DNA from 4 places in the Janthinobacterium sp. SUN120 genome. Region 4 is predicted to be linked to each of the others. Evidence: predicted binding sites of a transcription regulator. Region 4 holds the regulator's gene; each other region holds the start of a gene.
What was found. The regulator FNR, encoded in region 4, switches genes on or off when oxygen is low (the NO sensors DNR and NnrR bind a similar motif). The targets are predictions, from matches to a motif close to TTGATNNNNATCAA.

Region 1: O0879_RS12250 (universal stress protein) is a predicted target of FNR. The motif match lies at 2,874-2,887, and genes of this name have one in related genera.
Region 2: O0879_RS24470 (universal stress protein) is a predicted target of FNR. The motif match lies at 2,927-2,940, and genes of this name have one in related genera.
Region 3: O0879_RS04800 (XrtA system polysaccharide chain length determinant) is a predicted target of FNR. The motif match lies at 1,864-1,877, and genes of this name have one in related genera.

What each region holds. Positions count from the first base shown of each region.
Region 1 is NZ_JAPUBW010000002.1:565,361-570,725, forward strand. It holds gene O0879_RS12240 (chemotaxis protein CheA) at 1-1,636, opposite strand, end outside; gene O0879_RS12245 (protein phosphatase CheZ) at 1,636-2,502, opposite strand; gene O0879_RS12250 (universal stress protein) at 2,969-3,436, shown strand; gene O0879_RS12255 (response regulator transcription factor) at 3,591-4,235, shown strand; gene O0879_RS12260 (helix-turn-helix domain-containing protein) at 4,576-5,365, shown strand, end outside.
Region 2 is NZ_JAPUBW010000006.1:182-5,546, reverse strand. It holds gene rpe (ribulose-phosphate 3-epimerase) at 1-406, opposite strand, end outside; gene apaG (Co2+/Mg2+ efflux protein ApaG) at 571-945, shown strand; gene O0879_RS24480 (hypothetical protein) at 969-1,115, opposite strand; gene O0879_RS24475 (murein transglycosylase A) at 1,210-2,394, shown strand; gene O0879_RS24470 (universal stress protein) at 2,435-2,872, opposite strand; gene O0879_RS24465 (MFS transporter) at 3,010-4,329, opposite strand; gene O0879_RS24460 (enoyl-CoA hydratase) at 4,393-5,169, shown strand.
Region 3 is NZ_JAPUBW010000001.1:1,066,828-1,072,192, reverse strand. It holds gene O0879_RS04805 (XrtA-associated tyrosine autokinase) at 1-187, opposite strand, end outside; gene O0879_RS04800 (XrtA system polysaccharide chain length determinant) at 204-1,733, opposite strand; gene O0879_RS04795 (XrtA/PEP-CTERM system exopolysaccharide export protein) at 1,977-2,600, shown strand; gene O0879_RS04790 (long-chain N-acyl amino acid synthase) at 2,801-3,547, shown strand; gene O0879_RS04785 (serine protease) at 3,552-4,316, opposite strand; gene O0879_RS04780 (hypothetical protein) at 4,313-5,365, opposite strand, start outside.
Region 4 is NZ_JAPUBW010000004.1:365,752-371,116, reverse strand. It holds gene ccoP (cytochrome-c oxidase, cbb3-type subunit III) at 1-118, shown strand, start outside; gene ccoG (cytochrome c oxidase accessory protein CcoG) at 121-1,503, shown strand; gene O0879_RS22245 (FixH family protein) at 1,606-2,130, shown strand; gene fnr (fumarate/nitrate reduction transcriptional regulator Fnr) at 2,255-3,013, opposite strand; gene O0879_RS22235 (response regulator) at 3,263-5,365, shown strand, end outside.

The sequences.
Region 1 (5,365 bases), on a different contig from region 4:
GCACGGGCAATGGACGGCCCTGGTCTTTCAGCACGGGCGCGCCGCCCACTTCCATGAAGGTTTCCGGCAATTCGACGACGCGCTGCACCACGGCCATCGGCAGCGCCAGCGCGGCGCCCGAGGTCGACACGAGCATGGTCGGCACGATCGACAGCTCGATCGGCAGGCGGATGGCAAATTTCGTGCCCTTGCCCAGCGCCGATTCGATGTGGATGGCGCCGCGGTTTTTCTCCACGGCCGTTTTCACCACGTCCATGCCGACGCCGCGCCCGGAAACGCTGGACGCGACTTCCTTGGTCGAGAAGCCCGGCAGGAACACCAGCTGGAAGCATTCATCGTTGCTCAACTGCGCGTTTTCGCTGATCAAGCCCTTTTGCTGGGCCTTGCTGCGCAGGAAGGCCGGGTCCATGCCCTTGCCGTCATCCTGCAGCACGATCATGACACTGTTGGCTTCCTGCCATGCCTTCAGTGAAATATACGATTTGGCGGGCTTGCCGGCAGCCAGGCGCGCTTCCGGCGATTCGACGCCATGGTCGAGCGAGTTGCGCAGCATGTGCACGAGCGGATCGTACAGGCTGTCGACCACCACGCGGTCGACTTCCGTCTCCGCGCCTTCGATGGTCAGTTCGACATCCTTGCCCAGATCCTTGGCCAGTTCGCGCACCAGGCGCGGGAATTTCTGGAACAGGCGGCCGACGGGCTGCATGCGCGTGGCCAGGGTGGCCCGCTGCAGTTCCGTCGAGTAACGCGAAGCGCGTTCCAGGGTTTCCGCCAGGGTCGCCATCAAGGTGGCGGCCTGGCCTTCGAATTTGAATTGCAGCAAACGCTCGAGCAGCACGGCAGCCTGGTTGGCGGCCTGCACGGATTCGCCGGCCACTTCCAGCAATGCGTCGAGCTTGACGGCGTCGACGCGGATGCTGTCTTCCTTGACGGGCGCGGCATGGCGCACTTCCGGACGCTCTTCGCGGCGTTCGGCGCCATCCCAGGCCTTGGCGGCCGGTTTGGCAGCGGCGGCAGCGGCCGGCGCGGCGGCCACGACGGCAGGCGCTGCGGCGACGGCGGACACCGGTGCGGCAGCGACGCGGCTGCCCTCGGGCACGACGGCGTTATACATGCCTTCCCAGTCCAGGCCATCGGCGCTGGCAGTGGCCGCGACAGCGGCAGGCGCGGCTGCAAGCACTTCAGCGACCTCGGCAACAGGCGCGGCCGCTTCCGCCACCACGGCGGCGGCAGGCGCAGGCGCGTCCATGCCCTTGCCTTCGATGGCGTTCGTCAGGATGTGTTCCAGCTCTTCCGGCATGGCCGGCAAGCTTTCCGGCGCGGCGCCGTTCGCCAGCTCCGTCAGCTGGTCGGCCACGAAACCGGACGCTTGCAGCGCCGCCTCGATGGCGATCGGCGTCACGGGCGCGGCGCCCGTGCGCAAGGCGTCGAACAGATTTTCCGTCAGGTGGCAGGCCGCCACCAGCGCAGGCAGGCCCATGAAGCCGGCGCCACCCTTGATGGTGTGGAAGGAACGAAACACGGCATTCAGTGTTTCCTTGTTGTCAGGATCACGCTCGAGGCGCAATAAGTGCTCTTCAACATTAACCGCAAGATCCATCGCCTCAACGACGAAATCCTTGAGCATATCGTCCATTAGAATCCCAAATCCGCAAGAAGGTCGTCTACATTATCCTGGTCCAGCGCCACCGACGGCACGGACGGGCCCTGCATCAGCGGCACCGGCTTTTGCGCCAGTTTTTCGCGCACCTCGGCCGGCGCGTTGTCGCGCAGCAGCTGAGCCAGCTCGTTTTCCACCGTCTTGGTGATGTTGACCACTTTTTTGATCAGCTGGCCCGTGATGTCTTGGAAGTCCTGGGCCATCATGATTTCCAGCAAGCGGGCTTTTTCCGCTTCCGTCGCTTCGGCAACGGCTTGCGCGAACTGGCGCGAATCGCCGGCCAGGGCCTTGAATTCTTCCAGGCTCAGCTTGCCGTCGAACAGCGCCGTCCAGCGGCCGTCCATGTCCTTGGCTTTCTTTGACAGCACGTCCTGTGCCGGCATGCCTTCGTCGAGCGTGTTCAAGACCTTGTTGGCGGCCTGTTCCGTCAGGGTGGCGACATATTCCAGGCGGTCCTGGGCGTCGACGATCTGCGACGACGCTTCCGTCAACGCCTTGTCGTAGCCCAGTTCGCGCAGCGAATCGTGCAGCAGGCGCACGATGCCGCCCAAGCGCTCGAACATCGGCTTGTCGGACTGGTCGACCGGGTCGGCCGCTTCGCCAGGCGCGTCGGCGCCGGCCACGGGGGTCGCTTCCGCTGCGGCTGGCGCGGCAGCCACCGGCGCCGCTGCGGCTGCCGGTACGGCGGCGCTGGCCGACACGGAGTCGAACAGCGCGTCAAAATCGTCATCCGCGATCACGGCGGGAGCGGGCGCGGCGGCAGGCGCCGGCGTGGCTGCGGCCGCGCTTTGCGCGGATACTTCATCGAATAATGCATCGAAATCATCAGCGGCGTTGGTCATATCCCTGCTTCTCCATAATTTGTCAAAATTCCGCCTGAACTGTGCGTTTTACAGACTGATACCCACAATTTCTCGATTAAGATGATTTGAGGCAATACCGCTGCGATGGTGCGAGTGTAGCAGGGCGCCGCCCTGTTGGTAAATCTCAAAACGCGCTTCCTGGTGCAAAGCGGGTCCGCAAGAGCTTTTCCGCCAGGAAATAAGTGTTCCTGCTGTTGTATTTTGAAATACTACCATTGGCGTGCGTGCAAGACCACGCGCGACACAAGAAATCCTGCTCTCAAGCGCCTGCGCAACGGCGCCAGGCGGACCCTGCCGCAGCTAAACACGATCTTTCTGCCAATGTTGTCTATACTGAAGGTGCAGTAGTATTGATAATTATCAAGTCTTTACATGAATACAATGCTGCCGCGACGTCTACAATAAGAGGCGTTGCGCGCGCTGAGTCACTGCCAAAGGACCTGCCATGTATAAGAAAATTCTGATCGCCACGGACGGCTCCACCGTCTCCAACTTGACGGCCTGTGCCGGCGTTGCCTTTGCCGAACAAATGCACGCCGACATCCTTGCCGTGTACGTGGCGCCCGAGTACCAGTACCCGGTGTACATCGAAATCATTCCGCCGAGCTATCCCAGCGAAGAGGAATACCGCGTCGCCATGCGCAAGGCGGGCGCCGACCACTGGCAACCCGTGCTCGACGCGGCTGCCAAGCGGGGCTTGCAAGCGACGGGATTGACGGCCTTTTCCGACAGCCCCGCCCTGAAAATCGTGGAAGTGGCGCAATTGCAGCAATGCGACCTGATTTTCATGGGTTCGCATGGCCGCAGCGGCTGGGGTCAGCTGCTGCTGGGCAGCGTGACCAACAAGGTGCTGTCGCACTCGAAATTGCCCGTGCTGGTACACAGGCTGATCAAGGAACCCCCGACAAAATAAGGGGTCACATGGCCACGGGGGCCGCCGCACCGGCACATCGCAAGAAAAGGCACAGTGCGGCCGCTTCGGTTAAAATGACAACGTTTCTCGTTTCTCAACATTTGATTGTCCTGTGACGGACAGAGCAGATTACACGCCACCAGATTGCCCGCCTATGATACGTATTGTGATTGCCGACGACCACACCATCATGCGTGAAGGATTGAAGCGCATCCTTGACGGCGCGCCGGATATCGACATCGTGGGTGAAGCCATCGACGGTTTTGAAGTACTCAACCATGTGCGCCAGGGCGGCTTCGACCTGTTGCTGCTCGACCTGTCGATGCCGGGCCGCAGCGGCGTCGACCTGATCCGGCAAATCCGCAGCGAGGCGCCCAAGCTGTCCATCCTGATCCTCACCATGCACGAGGAAGAGCAATATGCGGTGCGCGCCATCCGCGCCGGCGCGCAAGGCTATCTGACCAAGGAAAGCGCGGGCACCCAGCTCGTGGGCGCCATCCACAAGGTGGCGTCGGGACGTCCCTACATCAGCGCCGAGGTGGCGGAGCAGCTCGTGCTCAACATCATGATGCCGAATGAAAGCTTGCTGCATAAACAGTTGTCGGACCGCGAATTCGAAGTCTTTTCCCTGCTGGTGGCAGGCAAGTCGATCACGGAAATTGCCAACAACCTGCATCTGAGCGTCAAGACGGTGAGTACGCACAAGACGCGCATCATGCAAAAGATGGGCATGAGTTCGCTGTCTGAAATGGTGCAGTATGCCGTGGCGCACCGCCTGCTCTCCCCCTTCAAGACCTGAATACGGCGGCGCGCGCCCGCGCGTCGACTGTAGGAACAATCCTACTTCATCTACCACAGCTCCTACTGCCATATTCAGCCACTGCTGATATTAATTGCATACGCTTGTTGGCATACTGAAACCAGTAATCAAGTTGCTGGAAAGTTATTTCATCACACAGCAAGTCTTCAGCGAATTGAGCATTACCTGCCCGAACGCGCGCCGCCGGCCCACGCCTGCCCGCCGTCCCGTGCACCCCGTCATTCAACTCTGAACTACCTGTCACCAGGAGATGAACATGCTGTCCACGCAAATGCCCGACACCCGCGCCGCCTCACCATCGCTGGCCCCCTCCGCTCCGATGGAAGCGGGACGCCAGCGCCAGGGCCGGCTCTGGTCGAACCTGAAGGAGGTGTGCGACCTGCTGCATATCTCCAGCGCCTGCACCATCGCCGCCGACGAACTGCTGTTCCAGCACGTGCAATTCAAGACGGGCCAGCGCGTGCATACGATCGGCCAGCCGTTCGACACCCTGTACATCGTCAATTCGGGCTTCCTGAAAACCGTGCTCATCGATGAATTCGGCAATGAGCAGGTGCTCAGCTTTCCCATGAAGGGCGACATGCTGGGCGTCGACGGTATCCACTCGCGCCACTATTCCTCGGAAGCGGTGGCCCTGTCCGACTGCGACCTGATCCTGCTGCCGTTCAAGAAACTCACGGCGCTGGGTCGTGTCCACCTGGAACTGGAAAATGTCATGTACGGCGTGATGAGCCGCGAACTGGTGCGCGAGCAAGCCATGATCGGCATGCTGGGCGCCCTCAGCGCCGAAGCCCGCGTGGCGCGCTTCCTCGTCTCGCTGGCCGACCGCTTTGCGCAGATGGGCTATTCGAGCAAGCTGTTCAACCTGCGCATGACGCGCCATGAAATCGGCAGCTACCTGGGCCTGACCCTGGAAACGGTCAGCCGCACCCTTTCCGCCTTCAATGAAATCGGCCTGATCACGGTTGACCAACGCACCATCGGCATCAAGGATCCGGACGCCCTGAAAACCCTGCGCCGCCTGCCGCCGTCGCGTTCGCGCGCCAAGCAGCTGGCCGCCGCCAAGCTCAAGGCCGATACCACCGCGGCCGCCAGCGCCTCGGCGCAAT
Region 2 (5,365 bases), on a different contig from region 4:
GGATGATGTCGATCTTGTCCATCACGTGTTCCAGGTAATGCAGCGGCGTGCCCGGGTTGAAAACCAGGCCCGATTTGCAGCCATTGTCGCGGATCAACTGCAAGGAACGATCGACGTGATCCGACGCTTCCGGATGAAAGGTGATGATGTTCGCGCCAGCCTTGGCGAAATCCGGGATAATGCGATCGACAGGCTTGACCATCAGATGCACATCGATGGGTACTTGCACGTGCGGGCGAATCGCTTCGCACACCAGCGGGCCGATGGTCAGGTTCGGCACGTAATGGTTATCCATCACGTCGAAGTGGATGATGTCGGCGCCGGCGGTAACGACGTTGCGCACTTCCTCGCCCAGGCGGGCAAAGTCGGCGGACAGGATGCTGGGAGCGATACGGAATGTTGTCATGGTGAAGTAGCCAAAGGATAGAAAATGCGATTTGCGCTATTTTACGCCTGACGCCGTTACCATGCCTCATGAAGTACGGTGAAACACAGAATACGCATCGCGCAATGGCCAATGCGTCGCGCGCGACACACAATATGACTGGCAATGTCTGAAGAGGAATGACGATGGCGACTTATGAATTTACGGTAACGGTCAAAACGCAATATCTGCCCGATCAATCGGCACCGGACCAGGGGCGGCACGTGTTCAGCTACACGATCCGCGTCGTCAACACGGGCACGGCTGGCGCGCAACTGATTTCGCGCCACTGGGTCATCACGGATGCGAACAACAAGGTGGAAGAAGTGCGCGGCCTGGGCGCCGTCGGTCACCAGCCGTTGTTGCAGCCGGGCGAGCAGTTCGAATACACGAGCGGCACCATGCTGGGCACGCCGCAAGGATCGATGCACGGCGAATACTTCTGCGTGGCCGAAGACGGCCATCAGTTCGAAGCGCCGATTCCCGAGTTCGTGCTGTCGGTGCCGCGTACCCTGCATTAAGGAAACGCCGGGGGCTTGCCCCCTTATTTCAGTTTTTCGGTGGCGTCCTGTTCTTCACTGAGCTGCTTGCGTGCCGGCGGTGCGGGCTTTTTGCCCGAATACATTGTCCACCAGACTATAAATGCCAGCAAGAAGAACGCCACCAGCGCCTCTATCATCAAGATCCACATACGCATCCCTATGTTATTTACCCGCAGCCCATTTACCAGCCGTCTGTTTACACGCGGTAGTCTACCTGTTTCAATCGGCGCCGTCGCGCTTGTCTTGTCCGCCTGCACCACGCCGCCCGTCGCGCCGCCCGCGGCTTCCAGCGGCAAGGCGCCCGCCATTGCGCCGACCGTCGTCAAGCCTGTGCCTGCCAAGCCGGCCGATGCCAAGGATGCCACGGATGTGGCGGCGCCCACGTTCGTGCCCGCCAAGTTTGCCGCCTTGCCAGGCTGGGCCCGCGACGACATGCGCGCCGCCTGGCCCGCCTTCATGGCTTCGTGCGGCGTGCTGGTGAAACGGCCGGACTGGAAGGAATCGTGCACGATTGCGCGCCAGGTCAATGCCGACAGCGACAAGGCCATCCGCCTGTTTTTCGAGACCTTCTTTGTGCCAAATCAAGTCGTCACCGCCGATGGCGCCAATACTGGACTGGTGACCGGTTATTACGAGCCATTGCTGCACGGCGCGCGCAAGCGCGGTGGCCCATACCAGACACCGCTGTACAAGGTGCCTGACGATCTGGTCTCGGTGGACTTGTCCGGCGTGTATCCGGAACTGAAAAACATGCGCTTGCGGGGCAAGCTGGTCGGCAAGAAGGTGATACCGTACGCAACCCGCGCCGACATCGAGCGCGCCACGTCCGTCACGGGCAAGGAATTGCTGTGGGTGGATGACGAAGTCGAGGCGTTCTTCCTGCAAGTGCAGGGTTCCGGGCGCGTGCAGCTGACCGATACGCAGGAAACCGTGCGCGTGGCGTATGCGGATCAAAACGGCCATCCGTACAAATCGATCGGCCGCTACCTGGTCGACAAGGGCGAGCTGACCCTAAGCCAGGCGTCCGCGCAAGGCATCAAGGCGTGGATCGCGGGCCATCCCACGCGCAAGGATGAATTGTTCAACGCCAACCCGAGCTATGTCTTCTTCAAGGAAGAGCGCTTGCCCGATCCGAAAGTGGGGCCGAAGGGCGCGTTGGGCGTGCCGCTGACGCCGCAGCGCTCGGTGGCCATCGATTCGCGTTTCCTGCCGCTGGGTGCGCCCGTATTCTTGTCCACCACGCAAGCCAATAGCGAGATTCCCATGCAGCGCCTGGTGATGGCGCAGGATACGGGCGGTGCCATTCGCGGGCCGATCCGGGTCGATTATTTCTTTGGCTTTGGCGCGGAAGCGGCCGAGAATGCGGGCCGCATGAAGCAGAGCGGCGCCGTGTGGGTGTTGTTGCCGAAGCAGGCACCGGCGCGCTGAGTTTCTCGCGGCGCCGGGCGGGGATTGCGCTAGCGCAAGGTTAGCGCAGGACCATGACGGGTAAATGGGTGTGGGCCAGCACTTTTTGCGTTTCGCTGCCCACGAACAACTTGTTCAAGCCCTTGCGGCCATGCGAGGCCATCAGGATGATGTCGCAATGGTAGGTTTGCGCCGCATTGACGATTTCATCGTGCGGGCTCGGCGATACGGCCACCACGCCTTCGAAAGGCACGCCGGCGTCACGCGCCGCTGCGCCGATCTTGTCGATGGCGCGTTGTGACGCTTCCTGCATCTGCTGTTCATACAGACTTGCGTCGAGCACGATGCCGCCGTCGGCCATCGGCGAGAACGGGAAGGGCTGCACCACGCTGATGGCGACCAGCTTGGCTTTGTTCAGCTGGGCGAAGGCGAGGGCGGTCTCGGCGGCTTTGTCGGACAACGGCGAGCCGTCGGTGGGAAATAAGATGGTGTTAAACATGGCGTGCTCCTCAAGTGATGTAAGACAGCTTATGGATTTACATCAATTAAAACCTTGATATAAATCAAACCTCGCAGGCTTTGGCGCGAATAGTGTCGCCAAGGCAATCTTTTAGCAGTGTATGCCCGTTCATCGCTTCAGGTGCGCACGCTACGCAGCGGCGTGCCCCACACCATGGCCACCGTCAACAGGATGCTGCCGGCCGCGATACAGGCCAGGCCATTGCGCACGCCAAAGTGTTCCGCGATCCAGCCGGCGGCCAGCGCGCCCAGCGGCGCCGTCGCCACCGTCAGGAAGCGCATGGTCGACGTCATGCGGCCCAGCATGGGGTCGGGCGTCACCTTCTGGCGCAGGCCCAGGTAGGGAATAAAGAACAGCATCACGCCGCAATCGAAAAAGAACATCAATATGGCATACGCCACGGCGCTGGCGGCCGCGCTGCCGAACAGTGCTGCCGGAATCGTCGGCGTCAGGGCAAAGCACACGGAGGTGGATGCCAGGCCGATCAGGATGGTGCGGCCGGCGCCGTAGCGCTTTGTCAATGGCTTGACGATGAAGGCGCTGAGTAGCACGCCGGCGCCGCCCAGCATCTGCGTCATGCCCAGCACGCCAGGACTCATGCCCAGATCGCGCGTGGCGAACAGCACCGTCAAGGCCATGCTGGCGTAAAACAGGAAGTGCCAGATGCCGGCGCCCCAGGCCAGCGCGCGCAGCAGCGGCTCGCGCCACACGAACAACAAGCCGTCGGCGATGTCGCGCAAAGCGTGCTTGTCGGATGGCGCCGGGCGTGGGTCGCGCACGCTCATGGCACGCAAATTGAAGACGGAAATCAGATAACCGCACGCCGTGCACAGGATGGCGACGGGCGCGGACAAGACCTGCACCAGCACGCCGGCCAGGCCGGGACCGATCAGGCGCGAAGCCGATTCGGTGGCGGCAAATTTCGACTGCGCATCGATCAAGCCATCGCGGCCCACTAGGAAAGTCAGAAACACCTGCTCGGCGCCGCCGCCCACGACGAAGCCCGTGCCGATGATGAACCCTACTATATATAACCACGGCATCGACAGCACGCCGCACCAGTAAGCCACTGCCACGCTGGCCAGGGCCAGGCCGGACATGCTTTCGCTGAACAGCATGATCGGGTGCTTGCTGCGCCGGTCCAGCAGCACGCCGACGGGCAAACCGAACAGGGCGAACGGCAGCGCCTGCAAGGCAACCAGCACGCCCATCTGTTCCGGCGTCGCATGCAGTAACAGCACCGCGCACAGGGGCAGGGCCAGTGAGGTGATCTGGGCGCCGAAGCAATTGAGGCCGTTGCTGAACCACAGGCGGCGGAAATCGACGCTGGCGGCGCTGCCGTCGCCGCGCAGGTAATGGGCGCAGTACTGGAAGAGGGAGGAGAAAATATCTTGCTCGATATGAAAATGATCAGGCTCACAATAATAGCAGCGCACCTGCCGCGCCGCTGCCGTTAGCCGCTACAATCGTTGTCACCGTGTTCATCCAGAGGAGACTATATGCAATACGAAGACTTGATCATCGATATCCAGGACAAAGTGGCGGTCATCCGCCTGAATCGCCCGAAGGCCTTGAATGCCTTGAACGACAACATGATGAATGAGCTGGGCAACGCCTTGCTGAAATTCGATGCGGATGACAATATCGGTTGCATCGTGCTCACGGGCAGCGAAAAAGCGTTTGCCGCCGGCGCCGACATCGCCGCCATGGCCGATTACACCTACCCGGACACCTTTACCCAGGGCTACATCAGCCGCAACTGGGAACATATCTTGCGCGTGCGCAAACCTGTGGTGGGTGCGGTGGCCGGCTATGCGCTCGGTGGCGGTTGCGAACTGGCCATGATGTGCGATTTCCTGATCGCCGCCGACAGCGCCAAATTTGGCCAGCCGGAAATCAAGGTCGGCGTCACGCCGGGCGCGGGCGGCACGCAGCGTTTGCCGCGCGCCATCGGCAAGGCCAAGGCCATGGATCTGCTGTTGACGGCGCGCACCATCGACGCCACCGAGGCGGAGCGCATCGGCCTGGTGTCGCGCGTCGTGCCGGCCGATAAGTTGCTGGAAGAAACCCTGTCTGCCGCCAAGACTATCGCCGCCATGCCGACCTCGGTGGCCATGATGATCAAGGATTGCGTCAACCGCGCCTTTGAAACCACCTTGACTGATGGTGTCGCCTACGAGCGCCGCTTGTTCCAGGCCGCCTTCGGTACGCCTGCACAAAAAGAAGGCATGCACGCTTTTCTGGAAAAGCGCTTGCCAAACTTCGACGGTCTTTGATATGATTCGCCTCCCCGATGAGACGCACTAGTTTGCGGCACAAAAGGGACAGCCTTCAGGGGCTGGGTAGTAAAAAAGAAGGTTGACGAAATGGCCGAAACGCTTCATACTCTTCCTTCTTCGCAGCTGACAAACACAACGCTTTGTCGATAGCGCGAAAGCAGTAACCGAATACAGTTCTTTAACAATTAACAGT
Region 3 (5,365 bases), on a different contig from region 4:
TGCGTCCGCCTTCCTGCGTGAGCATGCCTTGCTCCGCCAGCCGGGCCAGGTTCAGGGGGCGGTACTGGGGCGACCGGGCCGCGTCCGCGCCATCCGGGCCCGCCGCGCCCTCCACGCCGTACGGCACGCCGGCCTCGGCCACGCCCAGGATGGTGGGTTCCTGCTTGCCGCTGTCCTTGCTGCTCATCGTCGCTCCCCGGGATCTAGAATTTCAGCAGCGCGGCCGTCATGACCCCGCCGTACAGCACGAACAGGCTGCCCAGGCAGGCGCCAAAGCCATAGCGTGCGCGGCGGCGGCGCACTTGCTGCAGCGCCGTCCAGTTCATCGATACCGTGCCCAGCACGTTCAAGCCCGTCGCGTCGCGCAGTTCGGCGGGGCTGAGGAAGGTGGGACGCACCTGGCTGATGAGCAAGGCCGTGGCGACGCCGGCCACCAGGGCCGCGCCCAGCGCCGCGCTGAACAGCAGCGGGCGGTTCGGGCCGACGGGCGCATATTGCACCGTGGGCGGGTCGATGATCTTGAAGGCCATCATTTCCGTGGTGGAGCTGAGTTCGCCCGACAGCTTGGCCGCTTCGCGCCGGCCGATCAGCTTTTCATAGTTTTCCTTGTTGATGATGTAATCGCGGTTCAGCTGCGCCAGCTGCGACTCCACCTCGGGCACGGCATTGCTCTGCGCCAGCAGGCGTTCATTGCGCGCGTTGTATTCCTGCACGCGGGCGCGGATGGCGGCCACCTTGGCGTCCGCATCCGTCAGCGCCACCTTCAGCTGCTGCAGCATGGGGCTGTAGTTCTTGCCCGGGTCGCCGGCCGCCGTCTTCAGCTTGCTTTCCTCGATCTTGCGTTCTTCCAGCTGGGCAATGAGGCGCTTCGAGGAAATGATGTCGGGGTGCAGTTCCGTAAATTGCATGCGCAGGCTGTCGAGGTTCTTGTTGAGCGTGGCGATGCGCTCGTCGAGTTCGGGATTCGCGATGGCCGATGCGTTCGGTTCCAGGTCGAGCACGGGCTCGTCGCCTTCGATCTGGCTCTGGATGGCCTTGCGGGCCTGTTCCGCCTCGACCAGTTCCAGTTTGGCATTGTTCAGGCTATCGGACGACATCAGCAGCTGGCTGCCATAGTCGATGCCCTGGCGCGGCAGCAGCAGATTGTTGCGGATCTTGAATTCCTTCACGAGGTTTTCCGCCGCGCTCAGCTTGTCCTCGTAATTCTTGATCTGCTCATCGATGAATTGCACCGCCTTTTGCGAATCGCCCTTTTTCCCCTGGAAACTGCCTTCGACAAAGATGGTGAGCAGGCTTTGCACCACGTCACGCACCAGCTTCGGGTCGCGCCCGCTGTAGCTGATCGTGTAGATGTCATACGCGTTGGTGCCCGTGATCTTGATGCGGCTCATCAGGTCGTCGAGCTGGGCCTCGTGTTCGCGCACGGTCTTCGAATCGAGGTCGAGGTCGACCATGCGCATGACGCGCTCCACGTTCGGGCGGCTGAGCAGGGTGCGGCTCATGATGGCCACCTGCTGTTCCGTGTTCGGCACGCTGGTCATGCCGGCCATCAGCGGCTTGAGGATGGTTTGCGTATCGACAAATACGCGCGCCGACGTCTGGAAGTCGTCGGGCAGGGTGATCACCTTGATGAAGCCGACGATGGCCACCAGCCACGCCACCAGCACCGCATGCCAGCGGTACTTCCAGATGCCTTTCAGGCTGGAAAGCAATTGCTGTATCAATTCTTCCATGTCGCTTCCTTCAGGTGACGGTGCTGCACGGTCGATGGGCTGGCGACGGCGTCTTGCAAGAAATGCTTGCCTGTTGAGTAAGCAAAGTATAGGGCGGCTGGGAGGCAAAATTTCCCAAGATGATTGCTTCTTGATACGCCTCAAGGTTGACTTGCCGGGTTTTAATAATCATAGGAAGTTCGCGGCCCAGGCTGGTTCTGCGCGGCCGGCCATGGACGCGCCATCGACTCGAAGAGGCTCCGCATGAATCCGTTTCGCCGTGCATTTGTCTGCAACACGCTGGGCCTGGGCTTGGCCGCCGGCTTGCTGGGCGCCTGCCGCACGTCCCATCCGCTGGCGCCCTCCGACGACAGCGCGCCCATGCACGACTACCTGATCGGACCGGGAGACTCCGTCAACATCATCGTCTGGCGCAATCCGGAAGTGTCGCTGACGGTGGCCGTGCGGCCGGACGGCAAGATCACCACGCCGCTGGTCGAGGATTTGCCCGCCAGCGGCAAGACGTCGACCCAGCTGGCGCGCGACATCGAGCAAGCGTTGGGCAAGTTCATCCAGCAGCCCGTGGTGACGGTCATCGTCACCAATTTCTCGGGCCCGTATGGCGAGCAGATCCGCGTCATCGGCGAAGCGGCCAAGCCGCAGGCGCTGCCGTACCGGCTGGGCATGTCGCTGATGGACGTGCTCATCGCCGTGGGCGGCATCACCGATTTTGCGGCCGGCAACAAGGCCAGCATCATCCGCATGCGCGAAGGCAACCAGCAGCAGCTGGGCGTGCGCCTCGACGACCTCTTGAAGCGTGGCGATATTTCCGCCAACGTCATGATGCGCCCTGGCGACGTGCTGCTGATACCGGAGAGCTTCTTTTAATAGCGGACTCGGCAATATCAAAACAGCACATATATTTGTCATTTTGTACTTGCAGGCAAATTTCAGCATGCAATTTTGCTATTAAATAGCATATTTCTTCTGTTTTTTTTGCCAGGCGCGGGAACTTCTCCAGTTTTTATCTTGTCACAAGGCATTGGCTTCAGTCCGTCTCGACGGCGGCCGATGAACGTGAGGACAAGATGAGCTTTGAAGATGAACCCATTATTTCCTTCGATACGCCCGGTACTTTCAATGACCTGGTGGTGGGCGAGGGGCAGATCGACCCTGCCATGGAGCATGAGCTCGACCTGCAGCGCTTTCATATCCGCATGGCCAATTCGCGCGGCCGGCGCGAGGCGGCCAGTTTGCTGATCCGCAAGATGTACGGCTGGCGCGGTTATGCCGTCGATCCCGGCATCGCGCATGCCCTGAATAAAATCACGCTGTTTGCGGAAACGGCCGGCACCACCGTCGGCACCATGACCCTGTGCCTCGACAATGACGAGACCGGCTTGCCGGCCGATGAAAACTTCCGCGACAAGCTCGACATCCTGCGCGAGGAAGGCCGGCGCCTGTGCGAACCGTCGCGCCTGGCCATCGACAAGGGGGTGAGCAAGCGCGTGTTCGCGGCGCTGATTCATATCTCTTATATCTATGCCCACAATATTCACGGCTTTACGGATTACGTGATCGAAGTCAACCCGCGCCACGTGGTGTTTTACAAGCGCATGCTGGGATTCCAGGACTTCGGCGGCGAGCGCGAGTGCACGCGCGTGGGGGCGCCGGCCGTGCTGCTACGGCTGGACCTCGATTACATGGGGGCCCAGATCCGTAAGTACGGTGGCCTGATGGAACAGCATGGGGGTGAACGGTCGTTTTACCCCTTTTTTTTTCCGACATGGGATGAGCCTGGCATTACTGACCGGCTGAGGCAGGGGCGCAATTGATTACTCATTTGTTTTTCAGCAAGAGCGTCTGCATGTAGCTGCCCGGAATCGCGTAGGTGATGCCGCTCGGGGCGCTGATGGCCGCTTCCTTGAGGCCCTTGACGTACACCATGTTGACGATGCCGTAGACGAGACCGGTCTCGGGATCGAACAGGGGGCTGCCGCTGCTGCCCGGATACGCCGTCGCGTCCAGCTGGAACACGGTGTACGGCGCCTTTTGCAGCTGCGCCAGGCGCCGGATGTCGAGGCGCTGCGCGTTTTCGCTGGGCATGACCACCGGCGTCAGCGATGACACGGTGGCGCGGTGCGTCACGTGGTGCAGCCCGAGCAAGGTGCCCAGCGGAAACCCCGTAAACGCCATGGCCTGGCCTTCGCGCACCGTGGCCGCGTCGCCCAGCGCCAGGGCGGGCAGGGGCGCGCCCGCCAGGCGCAGCAAGGCCAGGTCGTGTTCCGTGTCCACCGCCTGGACCCTGGCGGGGCGAAATTGCGCCGCCTCGCCCTGGCCCGTGAGGATGCCGATGACTTCATTCGGATTGGCGTCGAGCAGTTTCTGGATCACGTGGGCGCAGGTCAGCACGCTCAAGCCGTCGCCCGTCACGAAACCCGTGCCGATGAAATTCATCGGCGGCGTGCGCGTCTTTTGCAGGCTGCCCACGCCGACGATGGACGGTTTGATGCGCGCGATGGTTTGCGCCAGCGGCGCATCGGCGCGGCACGGCGCGCTGGCCAGGGCCAGGCAGAATAGGAGGGCGGAAAACAGGGTAGTCATGGCGGCGCGCTTTCAAGGTGGGGAGGTGGCGGGGAGGGCGCGGGCTGCAGCAGCGCGCAGAGCAGCATCAGATGGCACAGCAGGGCGAGGCGCGGCACGTCGAGCAGGCTGTCGAACAGGCCGACGACGAGAAAACCCAGCAGGGCGGCGGCGCAGGCCAGCGCGCCCGGTTCGCCCCGCGCGGCGCGGCGCAGCAGGCGCAGGCCGGCCACGGCCAGCAGGGCCAGCATGGTCAGTGCGCCGCACCAGCCCGTTTCCACCAGCAGGTGCAGCGCCATGCTCTTGATATGCCACGGCAAGTGATGGTGGTCGCTGCTGAAAAACCAGTAATTGTTGGTCTGCGTAAAGCGGCCGTTGGCGATCAGTTCCTCGCCGCCGGGCGCGCGCAGGCTCAGGTTGTCGACGTCGAGCACGGACGAGGCGGCCGTGCCGCTGACCGCCAGTTCCAGCTGCACGGGCGGGCGCAGCAGCCAGGCGCCCGTGCCCAGCCAGGCGCTGTCGAACGGCACGTCATAGTGTTGCCAGGCCGCCGGCGGATTGCCTGGCGGGGGCGGGCGCAGGCGCAGGGGGATTTTCACGCAATTTTGTGCATACAGCAATTGCCGCTGGCACAGGCGCACCTGCAGCACGGGCATGGGGCCGCTTCTGCGCACATCGAGCGCCAGGGTGTAGCGCGTGGCCGGCTGCACGCGCAGGCGTTGCAGCAGCCGCAGCAGTTCGCCATAGCCGGCGCTGTAGCCGGGACTGGCCAGGCGCACATAATAATTGCCGGGCGCGTCCCTGTCCTCTGCATACGCGATGCTGGCCGGCACCTCGCGCCCCGGATTGTGCCAATAATAGGTGGCGGGAAAGCTGCCGCTGCCCATGCCGAGCAGGCGGTTGCCCCAGTCGGGCGGCTGCATGGCCAGCACTTGCCGCCAGTGGCGCAAGCGGCCCTGCATGTCGAAGGCCGTGGTGGCGAAACGTTCGGTGGCGTAATAGCTGGCCGACACGGGGATGGCCAGCAGCAGCAGGATGCCGGCCGCGCCCGCGATGCTCAGGCTGGCCCG
Region 4 (5,365 bases):
ACGCAAGGGACGCAGCAACACCATGCCGGCCTTCAGCGATTTCCTCGGCGAATCCAAGGTACACGTGCTGTCGGCGTATGTCTGGAGCCTGTCGAATCCGCAGGCACCCGCAAAGTAAAAATGGAACCTCAAGTCATCAAGATGTATGCGGCCCGCGAGCAAATCTACCCTCGCGAGGCCAAAGGACGCTACGCTACCTGGCGATGGGTATGCGTATGGCTTACCCAGCTCGCGTTCTACGGCTTGCCGTGGTTGACCTGGAATGGCAGGCAAGCCCTGCTGTTCGATTTGACCACACGCAAGTTCTACATTTTCGGCGTCGTGCTGTGGCCCCAGGATTTCATCTATCTGGCGGCCCTGCTGATCATCTGTGCGTATTTGTTGTTCCTCGTCACGGCCATTGCCGGGCGGGTGTGGTGCGGGTTCTCTTGCCCGCAAACGGTATACACGGAAATTTTCCTGTGGGTCGAACGCCGCATCGAGGGCACGCGCAGCGCACGCATGGCCCTCGACAAGCAGGGCCCCTCCGTGCGCAAGGCGTTCAAGAAGACGGCCAAGCACCTGGTATGGGGCGCCATCGCCCTGTGGACGGGCTTTACCTTTGTCGGCTACTTCACGCCGATCAAGGAACTGGCGCAGTCGGTGACCACGCTCAATTTCGGTCCCTGGGAATGGTTCTGGGTCTTGTTCTACAGCCTGGCAACCTACGGCAACGCGGGCTGGCTGCGCGAGCAAGTGTGCAAATACATGTGCCCCTACGCGCGCTTCCAGAGCGCCATGTTCGACCAGGATACCCTGATCATCACCTACGATGCCAAGCGCGGCGAACCACGTGGCGCCATGAGCAAGAAGGCCGGCAACAACGACAAGCTGGGCGATTGCATCGACTGTACCCTGTGCGTGCAGGTGTGTCCGACCGGCATCGATATCCGTAACGGCCTGCAGTATGAATGCATCGGTTGCGCCGCTTGCGTCGATGCCTGCAACAGCGTGATGGACAAGGTCGACCGGCCACGGGGACTGGTACGCTACAGTACCGACCATGCGATGGAAAACAACTTCAATTCGAAGCAGATACGCCAGCGCGCCATGCGCCCGCGCGTCTTGATCTACACTTCCATCCTGGCCCTGATCATCATCGCCGTGTGTACTTCGCTGGCCCTGCGCACGCCCCTGAAAATGGACGTGATCCGCGACCGCGGTTCCATGGGACGCGAAGTGGAAGACGGCATGATCGAAAACGTCTACCGCCTGCAGATCATGAACACGTCGGAGCAAAGCCAGCATTTCAAAATCAGCGCTTCCGGCTTGCCGGGCCTGACCTTGCTGACGCGCGAAGAAGTGACCTTGCAGCCGACGGAAACGCTGGGTTGGCCGATCCGCCTGCGCGTGCCGCACGGCGTGGGAGAGAAGGGCTCGAACAAGATTGCGATCGAATTGCAATCGCTGGACGACCCATCGCTGCATGTGCGTGAAAGCGCGGTATTCATCGTGCCACGTTAACAAGGAAAGGCGGACGGGGACCGGGTGCCCTCGCCGCCGCCACGAAGTTGCAGGAAGGCCGGTCCCCATGCGGGGACTGGCTGATTACACAGGAGAAACACCATGTCCGACAGTCTGAAACTGCAAGCACCCGTTGCACCGTGGTACAAGCATCGCTGGCCATGGCTGCTGATGATCGGCCCCGGCCTGTCCGTGGTCGTCGGCAGCTTCATGGGCTATATCGCGTTTACGCAGCCCGATGCGCTGGTGGTGGGCGATTATTACAAGCAGGGCAAGGCGATCAACCAGGATTTGAAGCGCGACACGATCGCCAGCGACCTGGCGATGGATACGCGCCTGTCGTATGACGTGGCGCAAGCGCGCCTGACCGGTTCCGTGCACAGCTTCGGCAAGGCCTATCAGGCGCCTTTGCAGCTGCACCTGGCGCATGCGACCCTGCCGGAAAAGGATATCAAGGTGCTGGTGCAACCCGATGCGGCCGGCAATTTTTCCGTGGCGCTGCCGATGCTCGAGCGCAGCCGCTGGCAAGTGCTGGTGGAAAACGACAAACGCGAGTGGCGCCTGTCCGGCATCTGGACCTGGCCCCTGCAGCGCAGCATCGCGCTGCATGCGGATGAAGAGCTATAACGTACAGCGCTGGGAAAACCGTAGCGAGCGGCAGTGATTTGTGGTTGAGAAGCGCAGCTGTGCTATAGCACAGCGAGCATCGCAGGCCGCAAAGCGCGACGCGCAGCAGGTTTTGACGGTGCTGTTATTTGCAGGTGTCCGTGCCGGCCGTAATCGCCTTCAGTTTCGCCGGCTGCAGGATTTCAATTTCCCGGTTCGAGACGCGCAGCCAGCCTTCCTTCTTGAACTTCGACAGCAGGCGGCTGACGCTCTCGATGGTCAGGCCCAGGTAGTTGCCGATTTCCTCGCGCGACATGCGCAGCTGGAAATTGCTGCCCGAATAGCCGCGCGCTTCATAGCGCGACGCCAGGTTGACGATGAAGGCGGCAAAGCGCTGCGTCGCCTGCATATTGCCCAGCAACAGCATGACGCTTTGCTCGCGCGTGATTTCCTGGCTCATCATGCGGTGGAAATGGCGCAGCAGGGTCGGCATATTGCCCAGCAATTGTTCCAGGCTGGAAAACGGGATTTCACACACTTCGCTGTCTTCCAGCGCCACCGCATTACAGTGGTGGCGGTCGGCGCTGATGGCGTCCATGCCCAGCAGTTCGCCCGCCATCTGGAAGCCCGTCACCTGCTCTTCGCCGCCCGGATTGATCTGGTACGTCTTGAAATGCCCCAGGCGGATCGCATACAGGTTCTGGAACGAGTCGCCGATACGGAACAGCGAGGCGCCGCGCACAATCTTGCGGCGGCGGCCGATGATCTGGTCCAGCCTGTCCATGTCGCCCACATCGAGGCCCATCGGCAGGCACAATTGATGCATGCTGCAGGTCGAGCATCGCGCACGCAACGCCTCCACGTTCACGGTGGGCAAGGTTGGAGTGAGTAGCGCTTCAGTCATGTCGGTACCTTTTAGAAAATGCAACAACAAGTTTACTGCATACAGCCGCATACAGGGTTGCCGTATACCAATTTCACCGTAAATTCGGCGAATAAACGACGTCCAGCCTTTAATTATATGGCAACATCGTCAAAAGCCCGTACGGGGCGGGCAATTTGCGCGGCGGCGCTTGCCAAGCTGGGGCATTGATAGGAAAATTCCTGACAGCATTATCTGCCGCCTGTGCCGCCCGGTACTGAAAAGGAAATCATGAAGCCTCTCGGCATTAAAGCAAAAGTCGCGCTGGCCACCAGCCTGACCTCGATCGCCATGATCGCGCTGGTCACCATGATCCAGGTGCAGCACATGCGCGACGACTTCACCCGAGTACTGCTGAGCCAGCAATCGTCCCTGATCACCCGCACCGCTGCCGAGCTCGACGACAAGCTGGGCATGCTGCTGCAGATCGTCACCCTGACGGCCCGACAGCAGCCGCCGGAATTGATCGCCCGGCCCGCCCAATTGCGCGAATACTATTCGCGCCGCTCGATGCTGGTGCTGTTCGATGACGTGCTGGTGCTCGACGCGCATGGCGCCGTCGTGGCCGACATGCCGGAAGTGGCGGGGCGCGCCGGCATCAACGTCGCCGAGCGCGAGTATTTCCAGACCGTCCTGCGCACGCGCCAGCCCATGATCACCGAACCGATGCTGGGCAAGTCGAGCGGCATGCCCATCGTGCAGATGGTGGCGCCCGTGCTGGCCGCCGATGGCCAGGTGGCCGGCGTAGTGATCGGCGTGCTGCGCCTGTACAAGGACAATCTGCTGGGGCGCCTGCGCTCGGAAAAGATCGGCAAGAACGGCTATTACTTCATTCTCACGCGCGGCGCCGTGCCGCGCTACGTGCTGCACCCCGATACCAGCCGCTTGCTGCAACCGCGCAAGCCGAACGCCAACCTGACGACGACCCAGTTGCTGAAGGAAGATGGCGAAGGCAGCATGGTCAGCACCAACAGCCGCGGCATCACGGCCGTCAACAGCTTCAAGCGCCTGAAATCCGTGAACTGGCTGCTGGCCGCCTCGCTCCCCGTCGAGGATGCCTTCGAACCGTTCGATGGCGTGCTGTACCGATTGGTGCTGTGGAGCATCCTCGCCTCGCTGCTGGCCGCCTTTGTTCTGGGCTGGGTCACCGTGCGCCTGCTGTCGCCGCTGGTGCGCCTGCGCGACACCCTGCAAGCCCTGCGCACCAGCGGCAGCCGCTTCACGCCCGTGCCGGTGCAGCAGCGCGACGAGATCGGCGAACTGACGGAAGCGTTCAACGGCCTGATGAGCGAACGCGACCGCCTGCAGCAGGAACTCGAATCGCGCGCGGCGGAGCTGGAACAGGAACGCGACCGGGCCGAGGCGGCCAACCGCGCGAAGAGCGATTTCGTGGCCAACATGAGCCATGAAATCCGCACGCCCCTCAATGCCGTACTGGGCATGGTGTATTTGCTGGGCAATACCAGGCTCGACACGGAACAACGCAAGTATCTGACCATGGTCAGAGTGGCGGGCCAGTCGCTGCTGGGCATCCTCAATGACGTGCTCGACTATTCGAAGATCGAGGCGCGGCGCATGGAGTTGTCGCCCGTCGAATTCGACCTCGATGAAGTCATGAATACCCTGGCCACGACGATGACGATGAATGCGGGCGAAAAGGAGCTGGAACTGGCCATCGCCGTCGAGCCCGACGTGCCGCGGCGCCTCGTGGGCGACGCCCAGCGCCTGCAGCAAATCCTCGTCAACCTGGCCGGCAACGCCATCAAGTTCACGGAGAGCGGCGAAGTGGTGGTGGCCGTCAGCCTGGCCGAGAACGAAAACGGCCGCGCCTGGCTGCGCTTCGAAGTGCGCGACACGGGCATCGGCATGACGGAACTGCAGCAACAGCAGCTGTTTGCCGCATTTTCCCAGGGCGACCAGAGCATCACGCGGCGCTTCGGCGGCACGGGCCTGGGCCTGGCCATCAGCAAGCAGCTGATCCACATGATGGGCGGCGACATCGCCGTCGCCAGCAGCGAAGGCAAGGGCAGCCGCTTCTGGTTCAGCGTGCCCTTCGAAATGCTGGCGCAGCCGGCCGAAACGCGGCGCACGCCGGCGCTGGGCCAGCTGCGCCTGCTGGTGGCCGACGACAACCGCACCACGCGCGAACTGATCGTCAAGCTGATCGAGGCGTGGGGCTGGCTGGCCGACGAAGTGGACTCCGGCTTTGCCGCCATCGAGCTGTACCGCGAACGCCTGGCGCAGCAGCAACCGTACGACGTGGTGCTGGCCGACTGGCACATGCCCGTCATGGACGGTCTGGCCACGGCCAAGGCCATCCGCCAGGCGGCCAGC